Regions from separate parts of the Pseudomonas sp. PDM24 genome, predicted to be linked through region 1. Evidence: predicted binding sites of a transcription regulator. Region 1 holds the regulator's gene; the other holds the start of a gene.
What was found. Region 1 encodes FliA, which starts transcription of late flagellar genes. Its sites were predicted from a motif close to CTAAAGTTTNNNNNNNNNNNGCCGNTAA; they were not measured.

Region 1 (4,718 bases):
GCGTTCGCGGACTTCGCTGAACATGCCGTTCACCGCGTCCAGTGCCTCGAGAACCACGTCCATCAGTTCCGAGTCGACGCGTCGTTCACCCTTGCGCAGGATGTCGAACACGTTCTCGGCGATGTGACAGCACTCCACCAACTCGTTGAGCTGGAGGAAGCCGGCGCCCCCTTTTACAGTGTGAAAACCGCGAAAAATTGCATTGAGCAAATCCGCATCATCCGGTCGGCTTTCAAGCTCGACCAGTTGTTCGGACAGTTGCTCTAGAATCTCGCCGGCCTCAACCAGGAAATCCTGAAGGATCTCTTCATCGGCGCCGAAGCTCATTAAGGGGGGTGCTCCTGAGGTCTAAAAACCTAAAAAACCTAAAATGCTAAAACTCTAGAATCCTAGGCTGGATAACAAATCGTCCACATCGTCCTGACCGGACACAACGTCTTCTCTTTTATCGGCATGAATCTGCGGACCTTCACCCTGAGAGAGATGTTTTTGCGGATCTTTTTCAGCCAGCATCGCTTCACGGTCATGTTCGATACCCGCAAAGCGGTCGACCTGACTGGCCATGAGCACGAGCTTGAGCAGGTTGCTTTCAACTTCGGTGACCAACTGGGTCACGCGCTTGATCACCTGACCGGTGAGGTCCTGGTAATCCTGGGCCAGCAGAATGTCGTTGAGGTTGCTCGACACGATGCGGTTGTCTTCACTGCTGCGGGTCAGGAAACCGTCGACCCGCCGAGCCAGTTCGCGGAACTCTTCGGCCCCGACTTCGCGACGCATGAACCGTCCCCAATCCGTGCTCAGCGCCTGAGCTTCGTCGCTCAGGCTGTTGATCAGCGGTGTGGCGTTTTCCACCAGGTCCATGGTGCGGTTGGCCGCGGCCTCGGTCAGCTTGACCACATACCCCAGGCGCTCGGTGGCATCCGTGATCTGAGACACTTCCTCGGCTTGCGGCATGTGCGGGTCAATCTGGAAATTGACGATCGCGCTATGCAGCTCGCGAGTGAGCTTGCCCACTTCCTGATACAGGCCGCGGTCACGGGTCTGGTTGAGCTCATGGATCAGTTGCACAGCGTCGCCGAACCTGCCTTTTTCAAGGCTTTCGACCAGTTCGACCGCGTGTTTTTTCAGGGTCGACTCAAAATCGCCCTGTGAAGATTCGTTATGCTCCATAGCTCCCCCGTGACGGACTGGCTTTGCACATCAACCGATGCGTTCGAAGATCTTTTCAATCTTGTCTTTCAACGCTTGAGCCGTGAATGGCTTGACCACATAGCCGTTCACGCCCGCCTGAGCGGCTTCGATGATTTGCTCGCGCTTGGCTTCGGCCGTGACCATCAACACCGGCAGGTGTTTGAGTTTTTCATCGGCACGCACGTGGCGCAGCAGATCAATACCGGTCATGCCGGGCATGTTCCAGTCCGTTACCAGAAAGTCGATGCTCCCGCTGTTGAGGACCGGAATCGCGGTAATACCGTCATCCGCCTCGACCGTGTTGGTGAACCCAAGGTCACGCAACAGGTTTTTTATGATCCGCCGCATCGTTGAGAAGTCATCAACGATGAGGATTTTCATATTCTTGTCCAATTCGACCTCCAAGCAGTCTTAAAACGCGCGCAGCACCTGAACGCGCCGTTCAATCAATTCGGCGTAACACTCAACAGTTGTATGGATTACAACGGGCCGTGGCCGATGCAGCAAAATGCCGTACCCACCTCGTTCGCAGTGTCCCCACACTGCCTGTCAGCGCGCTCGCCACTCCCCCAAACGCCCCCGCAAACGGGCCGCGCACTGGCTGTGTAACTGGCTGACCCGCGATTCGCTGACCCCCAGGACCTCACCGATTTCCTTGAGATTCAACTCTTCGTCGTAGTACAGCGCCAACACCAGTCGCTCACGCTCCGGCAAATTGGCAATCGCGTCCGCCAGCGCCGCCTGGAAGCGTTCATCTTCCAGATCGCGCGACGGCTCGAGATGAGCACTGGCGCCATCCTCGTGCAGCCCTTCGTGTTCGCCGTCCTGCAACAGATCGTCGAAACTGAATAACCGGCTACCGAGGGTGTCGTTCAAAATCCCGTAATAATCGTCGAGACTCAATTGGAGTTCGGCCGCAACTTCGTGATCTTTAGCGTCACGGCCGGTTTTAGCTTCAATCGAGCGAATTGCGTCGCTGACCATGCGGGTATTGCGGTGAACCGAACGTGGCGCCCAGTCCCCCTTGCGCACTTCATCGAGCATCGCGCCGCGGATTCGAATGCCCGCGTACGTCTCGAAGCTCGCGCCTTTGCTGGCGTCGTATTTGGTTGATACTTCAAGCAGGCCGATCATCCCGGCCTGGATCAGGTCTTCGACCTGGACACTGGCCGGCAGACGCGCCAGCAAGTGGTAGGCAATGCGTTTGACCAGTGGCGCGTAACGCTCGATCAGCTCGTACTGCGCGTCACGTGCCGACTTCTTGTAGAGGTTGTAGCCACTGGCTGTCATAGGACGGGTCCTGCGGTCTGTTGCACGAGGCGCTCGACGAAAAACTCCAGGTGCCCACGCGGGTTGGCCGGCAGTGGCCAGGTATCGACCTTCTGCGCAATGGCCTTGAACGCCAGGGCGCACTTGGAACGCGGGAAGGCTTCGTAGACAGCACGCTGCTTCTGCACGGCCTTGCGCACGCTTTCGTCGTAAGGCACGGCACCAACGTACTGTAAGGCGACGTCGAGGAAACGATCCGTGACCTTGGTCAACTTGGCGAACAGATTGCGGCCTTCCTGCGGGCTCTGCGCCATGTTGGCCAGGACGCGGAAGCGGTTCATGCCGTAGTCGCGATTCAGCAATTTGATCAGCGCGTAGGCGTCGGTAATCGAGGTCGGCTCATCGCACACCACCAGCAAGACTTCTTGCGCTGCGCGAACGAAACTGACTACCGAGTCACCAATACCCGCAGCGGTGTCGATCACCAATACGTCGAGGTTGTCGCCGATGTCGCTGAAAGCCTGGATCAGGCCGGCATGCTGGGCCGGGCTCAAATGAACCATGCTCTGGGTGCCGGACGCCGCCGGGACGATGCGGATGCCGCCGGGTCCTTGCAACAGCACGTCGCGCAGCTCACAGCGGCCTTCGATCACGTCGGCCAGCGTGCGTTTGGGTGTCAGTCCCAGCAGGACGTCGACGTTCGCCAGTCCCAGATCGGCATCCAGCAGCATGACGCGCCGGCCGAGCTCAGCTAGAGCCAGGGACAAGTTCACTGACACGTTAGTCTTCCCGACGCCACCTTTGCCGCCGGTCACCGCGATCACCTGTACGGGATGCATGCTGCCCATGTTATTTCTTTACCTTGTCTTACTTAGACGGAGGCCACATTACTGGCTGCGCGTTCACCAACTGAACAATGCATGGCAGACCATCGATGTAGGTACAAAAACTGTTCATTAGTACCTCAGCCAACCTGCTTGGTCGGGCTGTGGTAAATATCAGCGAACATGTCAGCCATGGCTTCTTCGCTGGGTTCTTCCTGCATTTGCACGCTAACGGCGCGACTCACCAACTGATGACGACGCGGCAGATGCAAATCATCCGGAATCCGCGGGCCATCGGTCAGGTAAGCCACCGGCAGTTCATGACTGATAGCCAGGCTCAACACCTCGCCCAAGCTTGCCGTTTCATCCAGTTTAGTCAGGATGCAGCCGGCAAGGCCGCAACGTTTGTAACTGTGATAAGCGGCGGTTAGAACCTGTTTCTGGCTAGTGGTTGCCAAGACCAGATAATTTTTTGATTTGATGCCCCGTCCGGCCAGGCTTTCGAGCTGCATGCGCAGTGCTGGATCGCTGGCTTGCAGGCCGGCGGTATCGATCAGCACTACGCGTTTGCGCAGCAAAGGCTCCAGCGCCTGCACCAGCGATTGGCCCGGGTCGACGTGGGTGACCGACACGTTGAGGATGCGGCCCAGGGTCTTGAGCTGTTCCTGAGCGCCGATGCGATAGCTGTCCATGCTCACCAGCGCGATGTTTTGCGCGCCGTACTTGAGCACATAACGCGCTGCGAGCTTGGCCAGCGTGGTGGTCTTGCCCATGCCTGCCGGGCCAACCATGGCAATCACACCACCCTCTTCCAACGGCTCGATTTCCGGAGTGGCGATCATCCGCGCCAGGTGCGCGAGCAACATGCGCCAGGCCTGACGGGGTTCATCAATATCGGTAATCAGTGCCAGCAGATCGCGCGACAACGGGCCGGACAGACCGATGCGTTGCAGGCGACGCCAGAGGTTGGCCTGGGCCGGACGGCTGCCTTGCAGCTGATTCCAGGCCAGCGAGCCGAGTTGCACTTCCATCAGTTCACGCAAGCTGTTGAGCTCGAAACGCATCGAATCGAAGGCTCGCGGGTCAACTCCACCGGAGGCTGGCGCGGGGGCTGGTGCAGCACGACGAGGTTCAGCGTAAGTCGGTTCGATCAGTGGCTCGGCGGCGGTCAGCGGCAGGCCGGCGAACAATTGGCGATTGGTGCTGTTGTCGCTCTCGCCGTCGCTACGCAGGCTCAATTCGGCCTGGGCGGTCACGATCCGCGACTGAGTCTTGCGCAGCTCGTCCTCGAGCTCCATGTTCGGAACACGCGGGGCCAGCGCCGACAATTTGTAATCCAGGGCAGCCGTCAGCTCGACACCGCCGGCAATCCGGCGATTGCCAATGATGGCGGCATCAGCGCCCAGCTCATCACGAACCAGTTTCATGGCCTGA
Region 2 (4,718 bases), on a different contig from region 1:
TAGATGTTCGTTTGGGGTTTTGCGGCGGAGGGTGTCAGCGAGGTTTTGCGGGGATTAGCAGACCGTCTTCGCGGGCAAGCCTCGCTCCTACAGGGCCAGTGATGATCCCGTAGGAGCGAGGCTTGCCCGCGAAGGGGCCCTCAAGAGCGACTTAAATCCGGAAACTACCCACCAACTGCTTCAATCGCGAAGCCTGCTGTTCAAGGTCCGAGCATGCCCGCAACGTCGATTGCAGGTTTTCCACGCCCTCCTGGTTCAGCGTATTGATCTCGGTGATGTCCACGTTGATCGATTCAACCACCGCCGTCTGTTCCTCGGTCGCCGTGGCCACGGACTGGTTCATGCCGTCGATTTCGCCGATGCGCAGCGTCACGCTGTTCAAGCGTTCGCCGGCCAGGTTGGCGATTTCCACGCTGTCCTGGCTGTGGCGCTGGCTGTCGCTCATGGTGCTGACCGATTCCCGGGCGCCGACTTGCAGCTCCTCGATCATGGTTTGCACCTGTTGCGCCGACTCTTGTGTGCGGTGCGCCAGGTTGCGCACTTCGTCGGCCACCACGGCAAAACCGCGCCCGGCTTCACCGGCCCGTGCCGCTTCAATGGCGGCGTTCAGCGCCAGCAGGTTGGTTTGCTGGGAGATGCTGGTGATCACTTCGAGAATTTGCCCGATGTTCACGGTTTTGCTGTTCAGCGATTCGATGTTGGTGCTCGAGGCACTGAGCATGGTCGACAGCTGATTCATCGCGGCAATGCTGCGATCCACCACCTGCTGGCCATCTTCGGCCAGGCTGCGCGCGTCGCTGGCCTGACTTGACGCTTGTGCGGCGTTGCGGGCGATTTCCTGGGCCGCGGCGCCGAGTTGGTTGATTGCCGCGGCAACGCTGCTGGTGCGCGAGGCTTGCTGGTCGGAATTGAACATCGACGAGTTCGAGGCTGCCACCACACGCAGGGCTACTTCGTTGACTTGGCCGGTGGCCGAGGACACTTCGCGGATCGAGGTATGAACCCGTTCCACGAAACGGTTGAACGCCGTGCCGAGGATGCCGAATTCGTCCTGATTCTGGATGGTCAGGCGCTTGGTCAGGTCGCCTTCACCGTCGGCGATGTCTTCCATGGCGCGGGTCATGACGTGCAGCGGCTGGATCAGCAGGCGGATCAGCATGCCGAGCAAGGCGATGATGATCGCCACGGCAATTATGGTCGCGATGACTGCCGAGGTCCGGAACTCGCTGAGCATCGAGAAGGCTTTGTCTTTATCCACCGACAGGCCGATGTACCAATTGACCGAGGACAGGCCTTTGATCGGAGTGAACGTGACGATGCGGGTCTTGCCGTCGACGTCGATTTCACTGAGTTCGCTGCCGATGCGCGGGGTGTTTTTCGGGTACGCCTCGCTCAGGGACTTCATCGCCAGGGATTTGTCCGGGTGAACCAGGATCTTGCCATCGGCGCTGATCAGAAAGGCGTAACCCATGCCGTCGAAGTCCAGCGCGTTGAGGCTGTCGGCGATCACCTGCAAGCTCAAGTCGCCACCGACCACGCCGATGCTTTGACCGTCCTTGAGCACACTGTTGACGATGGAAATGACCAGTTGACCGGACGCCAGGTCGATGTACGGTTCGGTCAGTGCCGAGCCGCCGGTGCTTTGGGCGCTCTTGTACCAAGGCCGGGCGCGAGGGTCATAGCCGTCGGGCATCTTGCTGTCAGGGCGGATGATGAAGGTGCCATCCTTGTTGCCCAGATAAGCGCCCATGAAGGTCGAGGTTACCGCCTTCTGTTCGAGTAGTTTGGAGACGTTGTCGGTGTCGGCGTTCAGTGCGACGTTTTGTGACAGGTTCTCGATCAGCAGGCTGCGTCCGGCCAGCCAGGTCTGGATATTGTTGGCCGTTACACTGCCCATTTCTTGCAGGTAGTTGTCCAGGTCGTTGCGTATCGCATTACGCTGCAGATAGTCGTTGTACAACGTGAACGAGGCGAAGGCAGCAATAACGATGAGGGCGGCGGCAAGCAGTATTTTATGGCTGAAGCGCAGATTTTTATTCATGGCTTGGGGGTCCGCTAAAGTCTTAATGTCCAGGGCGTGCTTTTATAAAGGCGCGCAAAATGGGCAGTGTTGAAAGTAAGCTGATATTTCCACCTCTCCTTAGGGAATTACCGACGCTATTTTCAGTCTGGTCTCTCGCTTGTTATCGGCCATGAAGGATCAAAGATTAACCATGGGTGACAAAATGCCTGACTCATCGCAACTCGTTATCGGCGCCGATCTCGCGGGCCAGTCCATCGCCCAGGCCATGCGCCTGGCCAACCGTCACGGCCTGATAGCGGGCGCTACCGGGACTGGCAAAACCGTCACCTTGCAGCGCCTGGCCGAAGCCTTCAGCGATGCCGGCGTGGCGGTGTTCGCGGCGGACATCAAAGGCGACCTGTGCGGCCTGGGCGCTGCCGGCAACCCTCAAGGCAAAGTCGCCGAGCGGATCGCCGGCATGCCTTGGTTGAACCATAAGCCTCAGGCGTATCCGGTGACCCTGTGGGACATTAATGGTCAGTCCGGTCATCCACTGCGTACAACCTTGAGCGAAATGGGCCCGTTGCTGCTCGGCAGTCTGCTGGAGCTGACCGACAGTCAGCAGTCGGCACTCTATGCCGCATTCAAGGTGGCCGACCGCGAAGGGCTGTTGCTGCTGGATTTGAAGGATTTGAAGGCGCTGCTCAATCACCTGCGCGACAGCCCCGAACTGCTGGGGGATGACGCCGCGTTGATGACCACCGGTTCCAGCCAGGCGCTGTTGCGCCGTTTGGCAACGCTGGAACAGCAAGGCGCTGAAGCGTTGTTCGGCGAACCGGCGCTGCAACTGGAAGACATGTTGCAACCGGCCGTGGATGGTCGCGGGCGCATTCACTTGCTCGATGCCAGTCGTCTGGTGCACGAAGCGCCGAAGGTCTATGCGACGTTCCTGCTTTGGCTGCTGGCCGAACTGTTCGAGCAACTGCCGGAGCGTGGCGATGCCGAGAAACCGCTGCTGGCGCTGTTTTTCGACGAAGCGCACTTGTTGTTCGCCGGTACGCCCAAAGCGTTGCAGGAGCGTCTGGAACAAGTGGTGCGACTGATTCGCTCGAAAGGCGTGGGGGTGTATTTCGTCACCCAATCGCCAGGTGATTTGCCGGATGATGTACTGGCTCAACTGGGCCTGCGCATTCAGCACGGTTTGCGCGCGTTTACCGCCAAAGAGCAGAAATCCCTGCGTGCGGTGGCTGACGGTTTTCGGCCGAACCCGGCATTTGACGCCTTGTCGGTCTTGACCGAGTTGGGGATCGGCGAGGCGCTGGTCGGCACCTTGCAGGACAAGGGCACACCCGGGATGGTCCAGCGTGTATTGGTTGCACCGCCACAATCGCGGATCGGCCCGCTGACCGAGACCGAGCGCACCGTGCTGATTGCCGGTTCGCCGTTCAAGGGGCGTTACGACAAACCGGTCGATCGCGAATCGGCTTATGAAGTGCTGATGGGGCGCAAAGGCCTGGCGCCGGAGCCCGAAGCAGTGCCGGGCAAACCTGCACCTGAAGAGCCGAGTTTCACCGAGCAGGCCGGGGAATTCCTCGGCACAGCGGCAGGCCAGGAATTGAAATCAGCGATGCGACAGGCGGCGAATCAATTGGGCCGACAATTGGTACGCGGGTTGATGGGCTCATTGCTCGGTGGCAGCAAACGCCGCTAAAAACCTTTGATTGAACACAACCCCCGTAGGAGCGAGGCTTGCCCGCGAAGCTTTTGGCGGCCTCAAGGGCCTCTTCGCGGGCAAGCCTCGCTCCTACGGGGTATGTGTCAATTTCAGGTTTTGGGTTTGGCGTGAGCCGCCAGCCGTTCGAGGGCCGCCCGCAGGTTCGGGTCGGTAATCCCGTCAGCCGTCGCCTGAATGGTCGCCGCCGCATCGGTCGACAAATTTATCGTATGCCCCGCAGCCCCTTGCTGAACGGTAGGCGGTTGAACCTTGAACAGAATCCGCGTCAGGCTGGCGAACTCGTCGAACAGCTGTAACTGCCGTTGCAGACGCTTTTGTTGATAACGCAGGCGGGTGGCCCAATGGCCGTCGGTGACAATCAGCAATAAACTGCCTTCGCGCCACGACGCCACATGGCAATGCTCGCGGGCAGCTGGCTGCAACTGACTTTCCACCAGACGTTGTAAATGACCCAGGCGTTGAGCGTGGCCAAAAATGGCTTTCAGCGGTTTGGCTTCGCGAAGCAGAACGGCGGGTGCTCTGGCCGTGAGAGGGCGAAATGCCATGATCAGACACCTGAAGTAACAGAGCGGCCATGGTAACAGAAAGCACCCGCTGCCCCCGACCCATTGCTTTGCGAGCGCTTTACCCATTAAATCAACAAGTAACTTGTGCCCTTGATGGGTTGAAGTTCAGCAAAATGCCCTTATTTTAAGTGAGCCCCGTCATAGCGCAGTGCATGCATCGTGGAATAACGCCACTTTCCTCACCATCGTTTCCGGGTAGAATACTCGTTCGCATGCGGCCATGAGGGCTGCACGGGCGACTCACGGGGCCGCCCTCCATCCCTTTAGTGTGGAAGATCCTGCCGATATGTTTGCGCCTTTGTTAAAGAAACTTTTTGGAAGCAAGAACGAGCGTGAAGTCAAGCGCATGCTCAAGACGGTGCAGCTCGTCAATGCCTTCGAAGAGCAAATGGTGGCCCTTTCGGACGATCAATTG

Region 2: the regulator FliA is predicted to act here: its motif matches at 2,184-2,211, upstream of KW837_RS19180 (methyl-accepting chemotaxis protein).

Annotation. Positions count from the first base shown of each region.
Region 1 covers NZ_JAHUWR010000001.1:165,624-170,341, reverse strand. Annotated here, with positions in the region: gene KW837_RS00790 (chemotaxis protein CheA) at 1-327, opposite strand, end outside; gene KW837_RS00785 (protein phosphatase CheZ) at 382-1,170, opposite strand; gene KW837_RS00780 (chemotaxis response regulator CheY) at 1,201-1,572, opposite strand; gene fliA (RNA polymerase sigma factor FliA) at 1,741-2,481, opposite strand; gene fleN (flagellar synthesis regulator FleN) at 2,478-3,308, opposite strand; gene flhF (flagellar biosynthesis protein FlhF) at 3,425-4,718, opposite strand, start outside.
Region 2 covers NZ_JAHUWR010000005.1:459,227-463,944, reverse strand. Annotated here, with positions in the region: gene KW837_RS19180 (methyl-accepting chemotaxis protein) at 152-2,041, opposite strand; gene KW837_RS19175 (helicase HerA-like domain-containing protein) at 2,226-3,713, shown strand; gene KW837_RS19170 (DUF721 domain-containing protein) at 3,827-4,282, opposite strand; gene secA (preprotein translocase subunit SecA) at 4,590-4,718, shown strand, end outside.